Regions from separate parts of the Ornithinimicrobium pratense genome, predicted to be linked through region 1. Evidence: predicted binding sites of a transcription regulator. Region 1 holds the regulator's gene; each other region holds the start of a gene.

Evidence for each region. The regulator LexA, encoded in region 1, represses DNA repair genes until DNA is damaged. The targets are predictions, from matches to a motif close to TCGAACANNTGTTCGA.
Region 2: FY030_RS11290 (HNH endonuclease signature motif containing protein) is a predicted target of LexA. The motif match lies at 1,688-1,703, and genes of this name have one in related genera.
Region 3: FY030_RS09365 (alpha-ketoglutarate-dependent dioxygenase AlkB) is a predicted target of LexA. The motif match lies at 2,814-2,829, and genes of this name have one in related genera.

The regions. Positions count from the first base shown of each region.
Region 1 is NZ_CP044427.1:965,522-970,951, reverse strand. It holds gene FY030_RS04410 (glycoside hydrolase family 65 protein) at 1-938, shown strand, start outside; gene FY030_RS04405 (hypothetical protein) at 1,068-1,718, shown strand; gene FY030_RS04400 (LysM peptidoglycan-binding domain-containing protein) at 1,724-2,200, opposite strand; gene lexA (transcriptional repressor LexA) at 2,453-3,172, shown strand; gene FY030_RS04390 (PRC-barrel domain-containing protein) at 3,336-3,668, opposite strand; gene FY030_RS04385 (DUF2382 domain-containing protein) at 3,796-4,770, opposite strand; gene FY030_RS04380 (Sir2 family NAD-dependent protein deacetylase) at 4,892-5,430, opposite strand, start outside.
Region 2 is NZ_CP044427.1:2,457,948-2,463,377, forward strand. It holds gene FY030_RS11285 (maleylpyruvate isomerase N-terminal domain-containing protein) at 1-252, opposite strand, end outside; gene FY030_RS11290 (HNH endonuclease signature motif containing protein) at 353-1,687, opposite strand; gene FY030_RS16880 (hypothetical protein) at 2,002-2,316, shown strand; gene FY030_RS16885 (hypothetical protein) at 2,295-2,531, shown strand; partial or broken gene FY030_RS16890 (phosphotransferase) at 2,816-3,358, opposite strand; gene FY030_RS11300 (maleylpyruvate isomerase mycothiol-dependent enzyme family protein) at 3,584-4,234, shown strand; gene FY030_RS11305 (glycoside hydrolase family 32 protein) at 4,321-5,430, shown strand, end outside.
Region 3 is NZ_CP044427.1:2,047,834-2,053,263, forward strand. It holds gene FY030_RS09345 (metal ABC transporter permease) at 1-669, shown strand, start outside; gene FY030_RS09350 (Fur family transcriptional regulator) at 666-1,070, shown strand; gene FY030_RS09355 (isoprenyl transferase) at 1,201-1,986, opposite strand; gene recO (DNA repair protein RecO) at 1,991-2,722, opposite strand; gene FY030_RS09365 (alpha-ketoglutarate-dependent dioxygenase AlkB) at 2,840-3,478, shown strand; gene ptsP (phosphoenolpyruvate--protein phosphotransferase) at 3,557-5,430, opposite strand, start outside.

The sequences.
Region 1 (5,430 bases):
CCGACGCCAACGGTCTGGCCCGGGCCGTGGCCCGGCTGCGGCTGGGCAAGTCGGAGGTGGACGACTGGGAGCGGGCCGCGGATGGCATGCACATCCCCTACGACGACCGGCTCGGGGTGCACCCACAGGACTCGCACTTCCTGGAGCGGGAGGTCTGGGACCTGGACGCCACCCCCGACGAGCGGCGGCCGCTGCTGTTGCACTACCACCCGCTGGTGATCTACCGCTTCCAGGTGCTCAAGCAGGCCGACGTCGTCCTGGCGCTCTACCTGGCCGGAGACCAGTTCTCCGCCGAGCAGAAACTGGCCGACTTCGACTACTACGACCCGATCACCAGCGGCGACTCCAGCCTCTCCTCGGTCGTGCAGTCGATCGTCGCCGCGGAGGTGGGCTACCAGGACCTAGCCCTGCGCTACTTCTACGGCGCGCTCTTCGTCGACCTCACCGACCGGCACGGCAACACGGCCGACGGGGTGCACGTCGCCTCCACGGGAGGGGTATGGAGTGCGCTCGTCGGCGGCTTCGGCGGCATGCGCGACCACGGTGGCAATCTCACCTTCGACCCCCGCCTTCCGAGAGAGTGGGACTGCCTCACCTGGCGGATGCGCTGGCACGGCTGCCGGCTGCGCGTGCGGCTGGAGCACGACGCGCTGTCGATCGCGGTCGAGGTCGGCGGACCGGTGACGGTGCACGTGCGGGGTGAGCAGGTCCAGGTCGGCACCGAGGAGGTGCGGGTGCCGCTGGCCGACCAGGGACCGCGCCGTGACGGCGGACCGGACACTGGTGACCGGGGTCAGAGCATCCCCACCGACCGCGAGCAGTCGCGGCGGGTCTCCTCCTCCCCTGTCCCGCCCGGGGTCGTGCCGCACAACTGGCCGGTCGGGTCGGCAGACATCACGGGGCCGGTCCCGGTCCAGCGTCACCCGCGCGACGTCTGAGGGCTGATCAGCAACCGCCCTGTGCCGCCGGGGCCGGCCCTGGCACCTGCGGCACAAGGCCGGGTCAGCATCCGGAGCCTCCGGCGATCCGTCTTGGCGCGCCAGGGCCGGTGTGGTCGGATAGCGGGTATGACCGATCCGACCGCCCTGCCCTTCCAGGACGACGACCGCCCCGGCACTGCGCCGGAGGACTCGATCTACGAGGGGCAGCGGCCCGGGGTCCCTGGCACCGAGCACGCCGAGGGTGGCGTCCAGGAGGATGACGAAGGGGGTCGGCCCCTTTCGTCCGGGGGCAGTGACCTGCCGCCGTCGGAGACCGACCGGCTGGCCGCGCAGGTGACCGGAGCGGACGACCAGGTGGGGATGACCGCGCTGTGGCGGCTGACGATGTCGCTGGACCACTGGTGGTTCATCGCCGTGGGCGACGAGGGCCTGGAGTCGCCGGCTGCGGCCACGATCGAGGACCAGCTCATGGTGCTGACCTTCACGGCTGCCGAGCGAGCGCGGGACTTCGCCGTCAAGAACGGCATGATCGGGCCGGATGAGGACCTGCGCGCGATTGCCCTGCCCCCCCGTGAGGTCGTCGAGTCGGCCGAGACCTACCGCCAGGCCGGCATCGGCGGGCTGATGTTCGACCCGCATATCGCGGGCTACTTCATCCCCACCGGGCAGCTACCCATGGTCTGGGACGCCGTCTACTCCACGGCGCAGGGTGTCGACCCGGCCGGTGGCGCGGGGTCCGACGGCGCGGACGGGACCGCCCTGGGCCGCGAGGGCTGACCCGGTCAGCGGCCGGGGATCACCAGCTCCTGGCCTGCGGCGATCGAGCTCGTGCTCAGCTTGTTCGCCCGCTGGATGTCGGTGACCGCCTCGCTCAGGGGCACGTCGGGCAGCTGCTCGGCGGCGATCTGCGACAGGGTCATCCCGGGCTGGACGACGATCGAGCTGGTCGCGCCGGCCGGACCGATCAACCCCATGAGGGACAGCAGCACGAGAGCCACGACGAGGGTGGCGGTGCTCGTCAGCGCGAGCCGGCCCCGCCGGGTGATCCGCAGCGGTCTGACCGCGCCACGTCGGGCTGCGAGCGTCCGGCCCGCTGCGGAGGCCAGCGCCCCGCCGTGGGCGGCGCTGCTGCCGCCGGCTCCGGTCGGCACCAGTCGCAAGTGTGGGGGGATCCCGCGCGGTGCGCGTCGGCGGTCGGACCGGCCCGGGGCGAGCCCCAGCGGGAGGGCCGCAGTGGTCTCGAGGGTGGCAGTGCTCATGCTGATCACCTTCCTGTTCCTCTTGGTCCTTCGGACGCTTGTCCGATGGAACTTTGTCCTAGTTGTAGCACAGCCGTCCGAGGAAGTCGACACGCGGACCGAACAGATGTTTGTCATTCGATCCTGGCGCACGTACCCTTGTGGCATGTCAGGAACTGAATCATCCGCCACTGACAAACCCTCTGACCTGGACTTTCGGCCAGGAGCCTGACAAGCAGCGGGAGTGGCGACAGAACGAGGGGATGGAGACCCATGGCCACGATCCACGAGCTGCCCGACCGAGACGGTGGGGCCAAGCTGACCAACCGGCAGCAGCGCGTCCTCGACGTCATCCGCGACTCGGTGGACGCCCGCGGCTACCCGCCGAGCCTGCGCGAGATCGGTGAGGCGGTCGGGTTGACCTCACCCAGCTCGGTCGCCCACCAGCTGAAGATGCTCGAGCGCAAGGGCTACCTGCGCCGCGACCCGCACCGACCCCGCGCCATCGAGGTCGTCCACCCCACCACCGAGGGCCAGGGCTACCGGCGTGGTGACACCGATGGTGGGCGGGTCTCGCACGGTGAGGTGGACGAGACCGGCATCGGCGATGCCCGGCCGCGTCCTTCCTACGTGCCACTGGTCGGGCGCATCGCCGCCGGCGGGCCGATCCTGGCCGAGGAGGCGGTCGAGGACGTCTTCCCCCTTCCCCGGCAGCTGGTCGGCGACGGCGAGCTTTTTTTGCTCAACGTGGTCGGTGACTCGATGATCGACGCCGCGATCTGCGAGGGCGACTGGGTCGTCGTGCGCCGTCAGCCGACCGCCGTCAACGGAGACATTGTGGCCGCGCTGCTGGACAGCGAGGCCACGGTCAAGACCTACCGCCATCGCGACGGCAAGACCTGGCTGATGCCCCACAACCCCGCCTACGAGCCGATCGACGGCGACCACGCCACGATCCTGGGCAAGGTCACCGCGGTCCTGCGCCGGGTCTGACCCGCCTGAAGCCCCCCTAGACCGCGGCGTCGTCTTCGACCTCCATCCCCTCCGGAGGCGGCGCCGCACCATACCGCTGCACCGGGCACGGCCCCGGCAGCCTGCGCAATGACCTAACCGCTCGGAGCAGCGCCGGCCAGCTCCGGCTAGGACCCCCGCCGGCTCAGGCCGACGGAGCCGGCCCCTCGTCGATCGCGTAATAGTCGTACAGCTGCTCTTCTTCGTCTTCGGTCAGGTGCTCGACCGCCGGTATCTCCGGGGCGTCCTTGATCATCCCGACCGGGTAGGGGACGCGGATCTGCGTGCCCACAACCTCGGCGTTGGTCAAGGGGCAGAACACCCGGCGGCCACCGAGCCACCCGGTCCGCACCAAGACCCACGCCGGGACGCCCGTGGCGTTGTCGAGGTAGACCCTGTCCAGCGGACCGACCTTCACTCCGGCCTGGTCGAGGACTTCGGCGTCGTAGAGGGCGTCGAGCTGAGCCTGGGTGACCACGGGACCTCCTGGATGTCGTGCAGCGGCGTCCCTGCAGTCTGCTCCCCCGGGACACCAGGAGGGGCACGACCCACCGGTCGTGCCCCTCCTGGTCAGGCTCGCTTAGGCGGCCTCAGATCACTGTCCGTCAGACGCCGCTGCCGCGGCCATCCCGGTCGGTGCCGCCCAGACCATCCCGGTCGGTGCCGCCAAGGCCATCCCGGTCGGTGCCGCCCAGGCCCTCGCCCTGACGGTCCACGTCGACCTCCTCGTGGGACACGTCGGTGACAACCTGCTTCTCGTCGGTGACGGTCTCCTTCTGGAGCCCGACACGCTCGGTCGCGACCACGTCCTTGTCGATGACAGGACGCTCCTCGTGCAGCGTCACCTCGGCCTCCTCATCCTGGAGCCGACCGCCGGCGTCCACGTCACCCGAGGCGACGGGCTCGCGGACGATCTCGACCTCTTCGCGCTGGACGGGCACGGTCACGTTCTCCTGCTCGGTGACGACGTGCTTGCGCAGGCGCACCCGGCCGGTCTCCACCTGCTGGGTGCCGACGTCGACCCGCTCCTCGTGCAGGGTCATCGAGCCGTCGTCGGTGGAGCCGCCCGCACGGTGCAGGTCGGCGTCCCCCGTGCGCTGCCCGCTGCCGACGTCGCCGCCGGTCGTGTGCCCCTCAGCATGCACGCCCTGGTGGCCCATGACGTCGCCCACGGCCGCGTCACGGTCCCCCGTGCCTCCAGTGTGGGTGCCGGTGCCTGCGGTCCCGGCCGTGTCGAGGTCGTCGTAACGGCTGACGTTGACCCCCGCGCTGCCGTAGTAGCGGAAGAGCGCGTCCTGGTCCTCTGCGGACAGGTGGGCGTCCGCGTCCACGTTGGGCGCATCCTTGATGACGTCCTTGCTGGGGACCACGCGCACCGTGCCCTCGGACGAGAGCTCGGCTCCGTCCAGCGGCACCAGGCTCTCGCTAGTGCCGAACCAACCGGTCTTCACGCTCACCCAGCTCGGTTCGCCGGTGTGGTCGTCCAGGTACACCTGGCCGACGCCGCCCAACTTCTCACCATCCTGGGTGACTACCTGGGCCGAGTAGAGTTCGTTGATCTGCTCCTGGCTGACGTTCATGTGTCGCCTCCTTCGAGTCAGTTCCTGCCCTGACCGTTCGGCCGGGGCTCAGTAACGACTCCATCACCGACCGCGCGTTGGTGCATCTTGGAGCGACACCCGGCACCCCTAGAGGTGGCCCTCAGGCCGGACCCGCCCGGGGCCGCGAGGGGGCGCGTGCCACCTCGTCCGCGAGCCGGGGCAGCACATCGTCCAGGAGCGCGTCCAGGTGCACGGTGGTCTCGGCATCGGCCCTGGTCTGGCCCCGGGTCACGACGAGCACGGGTATGCCGTCCCGGCGCGCCCTGCGGACGAAGCGGTATCCGCTCATCACCCGCAGCGAGGAGCCGAGCACCAGCAGGCTGAGAGCTCCGCTCAACAGCTCGAACGCCCGGTCCACCGTCGACCGCGGCACCGACCCGCCGAAGAAGACCACGTCGGGCTTCAGCCGGTCACCACCGCAGACCAGGCACCGGGGGCTGCGGAAACCGGCCACCAGTTCCTCCGGCAGCGCGACGTCCCCGTCCGGCCGTACCTGTCCCGGGTCGCTCGCCTGCCGCAGGAACCCGGGGTTGGCCTCTACCAACCAGGCGTGCACCTGGTCCCGGGTCGTGACCTCCTCGCAGTCCAGGCAGACGACGCGCCCCAGGGACCCGTGCAGCTCCACCACCCTCCGCGCGC
Region 2 (5,430 bases), 1.5 Mb from region 1:
GAGGAGCCAGGCGACCGGGTCGGCGGCCTGCTGGCCCTCAGCGTTCCAGCTCGGCGGGTGGCAGTCCTGCCCGAGCAGGTTCGCCCGCGCCCAGCGGTGGACCATCCCCTGGTGCGCCAGGAGCTTGCGCACGGTCCAGGTCGGACAGGTCGGCACCACTGCGTCCACCCCCGACCGGGCGGCGAAGCGTGCGAAGGCGTCTACCGCCGTGCGCAGCCCGGTGACGTGCTCCTCGACGGTGCGGTGCTCCATACCCGGATCATGACAGCCCTCGCACGATCGGGTCCACGACCTGGCGCAGTCCGAGGCATGCCTGCGGCCCGGCTCGCTCGGAGCCGGGCGCGGGGCGGGGTCATCGCAGGTGCCAGGTGACGCCGTGGTCGTCGACGGTCGCGCTGAGCCCTCGTTCGTGCACCCAGGTGTGGTGCCGGGGACAGAGAAGGGCGTAGTTGGACAGGTCTGACCTGCCGCCCCGGGCCCAGGGGATGACGTGGTGGGCGTCGCACCAGGTCGCGGGCACGGTGCAGCCCGGGACGGTGCAACCCTTGTCACGCACGGCCAGGCGGACCCGCTGCCCGGGGGTGACGAGACGGTGGCGTCGGCCCTGGTCCACGACCTCCGACGGTCCGCCGAGCACCATCGGGATGATGTCGGCCTCGCAGGCCAGCCGCCGGATCGACTCCGCGCTGACGGTGGCCCCGGCGGCGGTGGCGCCGCATCCGGGCAGCTGCCCGTCAGTCTCGGCCAGGCTGCGCCGCAGGGTCTCCAGATCGAGGGTGACGATCAGGGTCGCCTTCGTGGTGGTCGGTTGACCTTTGCTGCCGGCGACGCCGCGGCGGACCACGGTCATCAACGCGTCGTAGCGCCGCTGCCCGGGCGTGCGCCGGTCTTCCTCACCGGTCGCCTTGACCTCCTCGCGGGAGGCCGGTGCCGCCAGCGGGGAGGTCAGGATCGCCTTGACGGCCGCGTAGTCGGCGTCGTCGCCGAAGGTCATGATGATCCGTTTGACCGAGCCGTCGGCCAGCGACGACTCGTGCACATCGCGCAGCTCGTGCTGGGCCCGCCGTCGCTCCTCGTGGTCCTTCTCCGGCAGGCACTCCTGCAGCAGCTTGCTGATGATCGCGCTGATGTCTTGGTCGTCGAAGTCCGGCTTGCAGCCGGACTTCGCCATCAGGTCCACGGCCTGCCCGTACTCCTCGGGCGACACTGCCCGGCGGATCCGCGTCAGGGCCCGGTGCAGAGTGGCCGCCCGCTCCAGCGACATACCTCCGGTCAGCACACCGTCGACCAACGGGGCATGGACCTGCTCCTGGCCCGCCTGCGCCATACGGACCAGGGCGTGCAGCACCGGCTTGGCCAGGTCCGGACAACGCAAAGCCAGCCAGTCGGCCAGGCTCATCCCCTCAGCGGTGTGCAGCCCTCGCTGGCGTGCTTCGCAGGCCAGCCGCACCCGCGCCCGCTGCAGCGCGGAGGCGACCGTCGAGACCGCCTCCAACCCCGACCGCAGCTCCGCCTCCTGCAGCCGGGCAACCTCCTGAGTGGCCAGGTCAGCGTATGTCGCCTCCCGCCCCGCCTCGCGCAGGCACCCCACCACCTGCTCCCCGGGCAGCCGGGTTGCGGGCAGCCGACCCTCCCGGACCTCCCCCGCGGTGGTCCGGAGCACCTCTCCGGTCCAACTCTGCTTCATGCGAACAACTGTACGATGCGGCACCGACAAACCCCGTTCGCCGGAGGTGACGGTGCCTAGTCGGTCACTGTCGCTCCGGGCTCCGACAAGGTCGCAAGTCAAGAGCGGAGTCGGCCAGGAGTGGCGAGGTGGTGCATGGATGTGTGTTCATGACGGCGTCGAACTCGTCCCGCAGGCCAACGTGGCCCAGATCCCTCCGCAGCCGCGTGGTCGCGCTTGTGAGCAGACCCACGTGAAGACGGGATCGATGATCGCGCACAGTTGCGAAGAGCCAGATTCTGATCCGGGCCCATCGGGTACTTAGGATTTCATCCGTGAGCCACCCCTACCGCCTCGGCAGCATCATCGGCTTGATCGGTGCCACGGTCTTCGTCCTGGTCAACCGGGCAGCCCTCCCAGGAGCGTGGCCGACGGTGGCCCTGATCACCTACGTCGCCGCCGTGGCGTTCTACGTCTGGGCGGTGTGGCTCCGCCCCGCCTCGGCGCTACCGGCCGGGCAGCCGCCGCACCCCCGGGCTGGTCTGGTCTACCTAGGGTCGGTGGCCGGCATGCTCCTGTTCTTCTTCCTCGGGGGGTCGCCCTGGCCCAGGCGGACCGGGAGGCTCTCATGCCTGCCCTGGTGGCCCTAGGCGTTGGCTTGCACTTCGTGCCGTTCGCCGCAGCCTTCCGGGCACCCGTTTTTCGCACCCTGGGGTGGCTGCTGGCCGGCATCGGGCTGATCGGCCTTGTCGTTGGCTGGCTGGGCACCGGGGCCACCGCCGCTGCTGCGGCAGCCGTCACCGCCGGCGTCGTGATGCTGGTAGTCATGGGTAGCGGGGCGCTCGTTGCTCCTCGAAGCGGCTGAACCAGCAGGTGGGTGACCACCTCGCTGAGGAGCGAGGCTTGCACCATCGATCGCTCACGGCCTAGCCTCCCACGCGGCGGTGCTCCCGACGTGGTCACCGATTCCTTGAAAAGTGGGCCAGCGCGCAGGACGCGGCATGGCCGTGGCAGGCAGAGGTCACCCATGGCGGCATAAGGGGTAGACGGAATCACTTGGGCCCGCTGGCCCGCCGTCATTCCGTAGGCGTCGGCGAAGGCGCGCACCCGGGTGGGAATGTGTGCCTTGACCAGCGAGGGAGCCCGGTCCTCAGGATCGACAAGGGGTGCCCACCAGTAGAGCGCGTTGGCGAGGTCGGCGACACGCGTGGTCGGCCGGGCGAGGTCGAAGTCGATCAACGCCTTCGGGCGTGAGTCGGCGAACACAACGTTGCCGGGGCAGTAGTCCATGTGCGACACGAGCTCCGCCTTGTCGATCAGGGGGACCACCCCGGCAGGCCGTCTTCCAGGAGTTCCGCCCCAGGTCGCACCAGTTGGCGGGAGCCAACCGTCTGCCGCTTCGTGCAGCCGACGAATGAGCGCCCCCAGTGCTCCTAGTGCCTCTACCGTCGTCGCGTAGGCAGGTAACGGCTCGACCGGCACGTCACCAGCCACGTAGGAGAGGATCTCCCGTCCTTGTGCGTCATACCCCAGCGGCTCGGGACACTCGGTGAATCCCCGACTGCGCACGTGCGCAAGATACGCCTGGATGGTGGCCGTGAACGGCCGCACCGGACGGCGCACGGTCTGCCCAACCCGGACCACGTGGGTGACACCCTCGCTAGCCAGCGTCTGCTCGACATCCTCGGTCACCCCAGAACCGTAGTACCGGTACGGCGCCTACGGCTGAGAGGTGCGCGGGCAACGGCGGCTCCGGTCTGTCACGGTGCGGTGCTGCTCACCGGCACATCCCAGATAAGTGCGCGCACATCGACGGAGCGGAGTCGCGATGTCACGAACCTGTGGCAGCATTTCGTCACCGCGAGGCGCCTTCGATTGACGCACCGCCTCGACCGCGCCTCATGCCAAGGTGGCCACGTGGACACACGCGACCTGCAGACCTGGACGACCGAGCACCGCCTGCTCTTCGCCGACGCCGTCGACGCCCTGGGCGAGGAGCACGCGGGCGACCCGACGCTCTGCGAAGGCTGGGACGTGCGGACCCTCACCGGCCACATGCTGCAACCCATCATGGTCCCCTCCTGGCGCTTCATGCTCACCGCCGCGCGCGTGCGCTCGATGGCGCGGGCTTGCGACGTCATCGCGGCCCGTCTCTCCGACCGGCCGCTTGCGGAGGTGAGCGGTGAGCTGCGGCGGCGCGCCGGCACGCCTGCCGAGCCCTGGTACATCGGCGCCGCCGGCCCCTACGCCGACAGCTGCATCCACCTGCGAGACCTCACCCTCCCCCAGGGCCTGGGCGTCACGGTCCAACCCGATCGCTGGGAGACGGTCATCGACATCATCGTCTCGCCCCGCGGTCAGGCGTCGTTCCTCGCCTCCAAGGGCTTCCTGGACGGGCTCGCGTGGCGAGCCACGGACCAGGACCGGGTATGGGGTGCCGGTCCCCTCGTCGAGGGCACCGCCGAGGCGCTGGCGATGACGATGTCCGGGCGCACGGCATACCTCGACCAGCTCGACGGCGATGGCGTGCCGCTGGTGCGCGACCGGCTCGCGGCCGCCAGAGGATGAGTAGGCCGTAGGGACCTGGAGCGCGTCGGCAGCGTCCGCACGCCCTGTGTCCAGACCGGTGTGGTTCCTCGGCGGATACTGGGCCGGTGACGTCCCACCTTCGCCCCACCCGACACTTCACCCCGCGCTCGACGTGGATGAACGACCCCAACGGCCTCGTCTTCGTCGACGGGGTCTACCACCTGTTCTTCCAGACCAACCCCGAGGGCGTCGAGTGGGGCAACATGTCGTGGGGCCACGCCACCTCGCCCGACCTGCTGACCTGGACCGAGCACGACGTCGCGCTGCGATTCTCCGAGCAGGAGGCGGTCTTCTCCGGCAGCGTCGTGGTCGACCACGGCAACACCTCCGGGCTCGGCGACGGCGACGCTCCCCCGCTGGTCGCGCTCTACACCAGCCACTACGAGGTCGGATCGCCGCGCGCAGGCACGCAAGCGCAGTCGCTCGCCTGGAGCACCGACGGGGGTATGACGTGGCGCCGCTACCCGGGCAACCCGGTCCTGTGCCGCCAGAGCGCCGACTTCCGCGACCCGAAGGTCTTCGGGCACCCCACCGGGTGGGTGATGGTCGCGGTCGAGGCCAACCACCGCCAGGTGGTCCTCTACCGCTCGGACGACCTTTTGGCCTGGGAGCACCTGTCGACCTTCGGGCCGCTCGGCTCGACCGAGGGGGTGTGGGAGTGCCCGGACCTCTTCGAGCTGCCGGTCGACGGAGGGCCGCAGACCGCGTGGGTGCTGGTCGTCAGCCTCGGCGCGGGCGGACCCGCAGGCGGCTCGGGCACGCAGTACTTCGTCGGTGACTTCGACGACCGCACCTTCACGCCCCTGCCGGGAGACACCGGACGGTGGCTCGATGTCGGCCCCGACCACTACGCGGCCGTGTCCTTCGACAACACCGGCGACCGGCGCATCATGATCGGCTGGGCGAGCAACTGGGCCTACGCCCGCCGCACGCCGACACCGACCTGGCGCTCCTCCATGTCGCTGGCCCGCGAGGTGTCCTTGCGCCGCTCACCGGGCGGTCGACCGGTGCTGCACCAGGACCCCGTCCTGCCGGACGACCTGCTCCAGCACCGCCTCGCCGTGCCCGCCGGCGTCAGGTCGACGCTGACCCTGACGACCGACGAGGGCAGGGACCCGTTGGTCCTCACCGTCGACGCTGGCGCCGACCGCATCACCCTGGACCGTTCCCGCTGC
Region 3 (5,430 bases), 1.1 Mb from region 1:
ACCACCACCTCGCGCGAGGACCTCGGGGTCTTCGCCGTCCTCTCGACCGCGATCATCGCGGCGACCGTTGTCCTGCGCGACCGGCTCTTCGCCGTGGCCGGTGACGAGGAGTACGCCCGCGCCTCGGGTCTGCCGGTGCTCGCGCTCAACATCGTCCTGGCCGTACTCACCGCGGTGACCGTGGTGGTCGCGATGCGGGTGATCGGGCTGCTGCTCATCAGCGCGCTGATGATCATTCCCAACGCCGCCGCCCAGCAGTTCTCCGGCAGCTTCCGGGCCGCGGGGTGGTGGGCGGTGCTCATCGGTGTGGTCTCCTCCGTCGGCGGCGTGGTGACCTCGTTCTACGCCGACACCGCCTCCGGCGGGACGATCGTGCTGCTGGCCATCGCCCTCTTCGCCGTCGCCGCGCTGGGGGGTGCTGTCCGCCGCGCCATCGCACTGGCCCGGCACCGGCACGCCGAACGGCACCCGCACGAGCACGGCCCCGGCTGCGGGCACGATGTGGTCCCGCACGGCGACCACGTCGACTACCTGCACGACGGTCACCGGCACGCGGCGCACGAGGGCCACTACGACGAGCACGCATCCCAGGTGCACCCGCACGAGCACGACCCGCTGGGCGTGCCGCATACCCTCGAAAAGCCGAAGAACCAGGAGGCCGCACCGTGACCACCACCCGTCGCCCCACCCGGCAGCAGAGCGCCGTCGTGGCGCAGCTGGCCGAGCTGGACGACTTCACCAGCGCCCAGGAGCTGCACGCCAGCCTGCGCGACGCGGGGGCCAAGGTGGGTCTGGCGACCGTCTACCGGACGTTGGCCTCGATGGCTGCCGCCGGTGAGATCGACACCCTGCGCACCGACGAGGGCGAGGCCGTCTACCGCAAGTGCTCCACCGGGCACCACCACCACCTGGTCTGCCGCGGGTGCGGCCGCACGGTGGAGATCCAGGGCCCCACCGTGGAGCGCTGGGCGGACACCGTGGCCGCCGAGCACGGCTTCACCCAGGTGGAGCACACGCTCGAGGTCTTCGGGGTCTGCCCAACCTGCGCCCACACCGCCCCCACCCACTGACCGAACACGCCGAAGGCCTCAAGAGAACACGCCAAAGGGCTCGAGCGAACACGCCACAAGGGCTCAGGGAACACGCCCCGGTGTCCTGTCGGGCCTTCTGCCGTGTCCTGTGGGGAGGGGTGCGGGCGGGTCAGGCGCTGGGAGCGTCCACCGCTCCGCCGTAGCGACGGTCCCGGGAGACGTACTGCTCGATCCCGGCCCACAGGTGCCGCCGGTCGTAGTCCGGCCAGAGCACGTCCTGGAAGACCATCTCGGCGTAGGCGCTCTGCCACAGCAGGAAGTTGGAAGTCCGCTGCTCCCCCGAGCTGCGCAGGAAGAGGTCCACGTCGGGCACCTCCGGGTGGTAGAGGTAGCGGCCGATGGTGCGCTCGTCGATCCCGCGCGGCGACAGCCGCCCGGCCTTGACGTCCTCACCGATGGCCCGGACCGCGTCGGCGAGCTCGGCCCGCCCGCCGTAGTTGACGCAGAAGTTGAGGGTGATGACGTCGTTGTCGCGGGTGCGCTCCTCGGCGTCGCGCAGCTCGGAGATCACCGACCGCCACAGCCGTGGCGTCCGCCCGGACCACACGACGCGCACGCCCCAGGAGTGCAGCTCATCGCGTCGCCGGTGGATGACGTCGCGGTTGAAGCCCATCAGAAAGCGCACCTCGTCGGGGCTGCGGCGCCAGTTCTCGGTGGAGAAGGCGTAGGCGCTGATGCACCGCACGCCGACCTCGATCCCGCCCGCGATCACGTCCAGCAGCGAGGCCTCCCCGGCTTCGTGGCCCTGGGTGCGCTTCAGACCACGCTGGTTGGCCCAGCGGCCGTTGCCGTCCATGACGATGGCCACGTGCCGGGGCACGAGCTCGGCCGGGATCGCCGGGGGCCTGGCCCCGGAAGGGTGGGGGAAGGGCGGCACGGGCTGGCGGGTCGCCATCGGCTCAGAAGGTCCTTTCGACGTGTCGCAGGGACCGCACCCCGCGCTCCAGGTGCCATTGCAGATATGCGGCCACCAGCCCACTCGCCTCGCGCCGGTGCCTGCTCTGGCTGGCGTCGGCCACCGACCAGTCCCCGGTCATGAGCGCCCCGAGCAGGGCGAAGGTCTCGGCGGCGGGAGCTGTAGAGCCGGGCGGGCGGCATACCGGGCAGACCGCCCCGCCCGAGGGGACGTGGAAGGCCCGGTGCGGCCCGGTCATCCCACACCGGGCGCAATTGACGAAGCTGGCGCGCCAGCCACCGATGGCCAACGCCCGGATGAGGTAGGAGTCCAGGACCAGCCGGGGGTCATGCTCGCGCACGGCGAGCGCCGCCAGGCCCCCTGCCAGCAGCCGGAAATGCTGGGTCGCCGGCTGCCCCTCCTCGGTGAGCTGCTCGCAGGTCTCCAGCATCACGCTGGCCGCGGTGAACGCCGGATAGTCCCGGGCGATCGCCTCGCCGTAGGGGGCCAACCCGTCGGCCTGGGTGACGGTGTCGAGGTTGCGTCCCTCGTAGCACTGGATGTCGACCACCATGCCCGGCTCAAGCCGGGCACCGAACTTGCTCTTGGTCCGCCGCACCCCCTTTGCCACGGCCCGGACCTTGCCCCGGCCGCGGGTGAGTAGGGTGACGATCCGGTCGGCCTCGCCCAGCTTGTGCGTGCGCAGCACGATGGCGGCCTCGCGATAGGTGGGCATGGTCACCATTGTCTCCCACGCCCCCTGGATGACCGCTCTGCCACACCGGAACAGGAAACGCGAACACCCGTGCGGTTGACACTGGCGCCTTCTGCACAGGTGTTCTATTCTCGACCCATGATGCTGCAAGGATCCCTGCTTGATCAGGTGGAGGAGGTCGGTTTGCGTCCCCTCACCGGGGCGGTCCGCCGCACGCTCCTGGACCACGGTGCCTGGGTCGACGTGCGGCCCGGGTGGGTCACCGGCTCCGACGAGCTCTTCACCCGGCTCGCGCTCGGTGGCCCCGCCGGGGTGGACTGGCGGGGGGAGCAGCGGCAGATGTACGACAAGCAGGTCACCACACCCCGGCTCCTACGGTTCTACCGGGAGCGCGAGCGCCTGCCGGACCCCATCCTGGAGCAGGCGCGTCTGGCCCTGTCTGAGCACTATGCCGCGGAGCTGGGCGAGCCGTTCGCGACCGCCGGCATGTGTCTTTACCGCGACGGACGCGACAGCGTCGCCTGGCACGGCGACCGCTTCGGGCGCGCGGCCGGCCACGACACGATGGTCGCCATCGTCTCCCTCGGCGCCCCCCGGGCCCTGCTGCTCCGTCCGCGTGGCGGCGGCGGCGAGAGCCTGCGCCATGTGCTGGGGCACGGCGACCTGCTCGTCATGGGGGGCTCCTGCCAGCGCACCTGGGACCACTGTGTGCCCAAGACCCACCAGCCGGTCGGCCCGCGGATCAGCATCCAGTTCCGCCCCCGCGGGGTGCGCTGAGCCGGTAGGCCAACCTGCCACCGGCCGCCCCCTGCACCAACACAACGCGGTGAGCACAACGCGGTGAGCCGGGTTTCCCTACTGATGCAGGAGTTCGCGGACGGCGCCGGCGTCTCGGGCCGCAAGGGCCCCGGCCGCCAGCTCGCGCAGCTGCTCCAGTGACGTCTCCCGAAGGACGGCCTTGACCGCGGGCACCGCCGCGGCGGTGGAGCTGAGCTCCCGCACCCCCAGCCCGACGAGGAGCCGGGCCACGTCCGGGTCTGCGGCCATCTCGCCGCACAGGCTGACCACCACGCCCTCGGGAGCGCGCTCGCAGATGAAGCGGATCAACTGCAGGACGGCCGGGTCCAGCGGGTCCGACCAGCGCTCCAGGCGAGGGTTGCCACGCTCGGCGGCGAGGGTGTACTGCGACAGATCATTGCTGCCGATGGAGATGAAGTCCAACCCCTGGGCGAGGCGCCCCAGCCGGACCGCCACGGCCGGCACCTCCACCATGAGCCCGACGCCGAGCCGGTCAGGCAGGCCCGGAAGACCGGCCCGGGCCGCTGCCTCAGCGAGCCGCTCCCGGGCCCAGTCCACGTCATCGAGCGAGGAGACCATCGGGAAGAGGACGTTGACCCGGTGCTCCTGCGCCACCCGGCAGATCGCCTCCAACTGGTCGATCAGGACGGTCGGGTCCTCACGGAAGGCCCGGATGCCGCGCTCACCCAGGAAGGGGTTGGCCTCGGGCCAGGACGGCAGGAAGTCCAAGGGCTTGTCCCCGCCCACGTCCCAGGTGCGGATCGTCACGGGGTGGGGGTGGTATGCCGCCGCGATCGCGCCGTAGACCTCCTGCTGCTGCTCCACGGTCGGGGCCGTGCGTGACCGGGCGAAGACGGCCTCGGTCCGCACCAGCCCGGACCCCTCCGCCCCAAGCCCGGCCCCGAGCCGGGCCACCGCGAGCGAGGACACATTGGCCTTGACCGTGATCCGCAGACCGTCCCGCGTGGTCACTGGCAGGTGCGTGTCGGCCAAGGCCCGCTCGCGGCGCTTGCGGCGACGCTCGAGCATGGCCTCGAAGGCGGTCTGCACCTCCGGCGGGGGGTCCACGTCGACGCGTCCGCTGCGGGCGTCGAAGGCCAGCAGGGTGCCCGGGGGGACGTCGGCGCGCGAGCCGACACCGGTCAGCACCGGCACCCCCCGAGCCCGGGCGATGAGGACGCCGTGCCCCAGTCCTCCGCCCCGGCGGGTCAGGACACCCTTGACCGAGTGCGCGTCGAGGGAGATCGCCAGACCGGGGTCGAGCTCGTCGACGACCAGCACGCCCTCCCCCAGCGACTCCGGCTCATGATGGTCGAGCAAGATGCGCACCACCCGGTCCCCGATGCTGCGCACGTCCTGGGCGCGCTCACGTTGGTAGCTGTCCGGCAGGGCGTCGAACCGCGCCGCCACCATCTCGACGGCGCCGCACCAGGCGGTGACCGCGGTGGCACCGGCGCGGATCCGGGCGCGGACGTCCGCCTGCAGAGCGGGGTCCCGCAGCAGGATGGCGTGGGCGGCGAAGACCTCCGCCTCGCCATACCCCAGGTGCCGCCGGGCGTGCTCCTCCAGCGCCGCCAGTCGCCCTGTGGCCTGTGCGATCGCCCGCTCGAGCTGGCGGATCCGCTCCTCGGGCTCTGCGGGCGACCTCCCTTCCGGCCCGGGATCCTCCCCCGGGTCCATCCCCGGACTGAGGGGCCGCTCGCCGATGATGGCCGGCCCGAGAGCCGCGTCCAGACCGGACCCGGCCACCCCCGGCTCGCTGGACACCGCGGCCGGCACCGGCAGCTCGAGCTCTGACAGCGGCTCCACCGGCCCCGCGTGGTCCCCGAAGGCGCTGGCGGCAAGCTCCTCCAGGTCAGCGAGCAGCTGCTCCGCCCCAGCCCCGCGGGCCTGGGCCAGGAGCACGTGCCCCTGCCGCGCCCCCAGCGTCC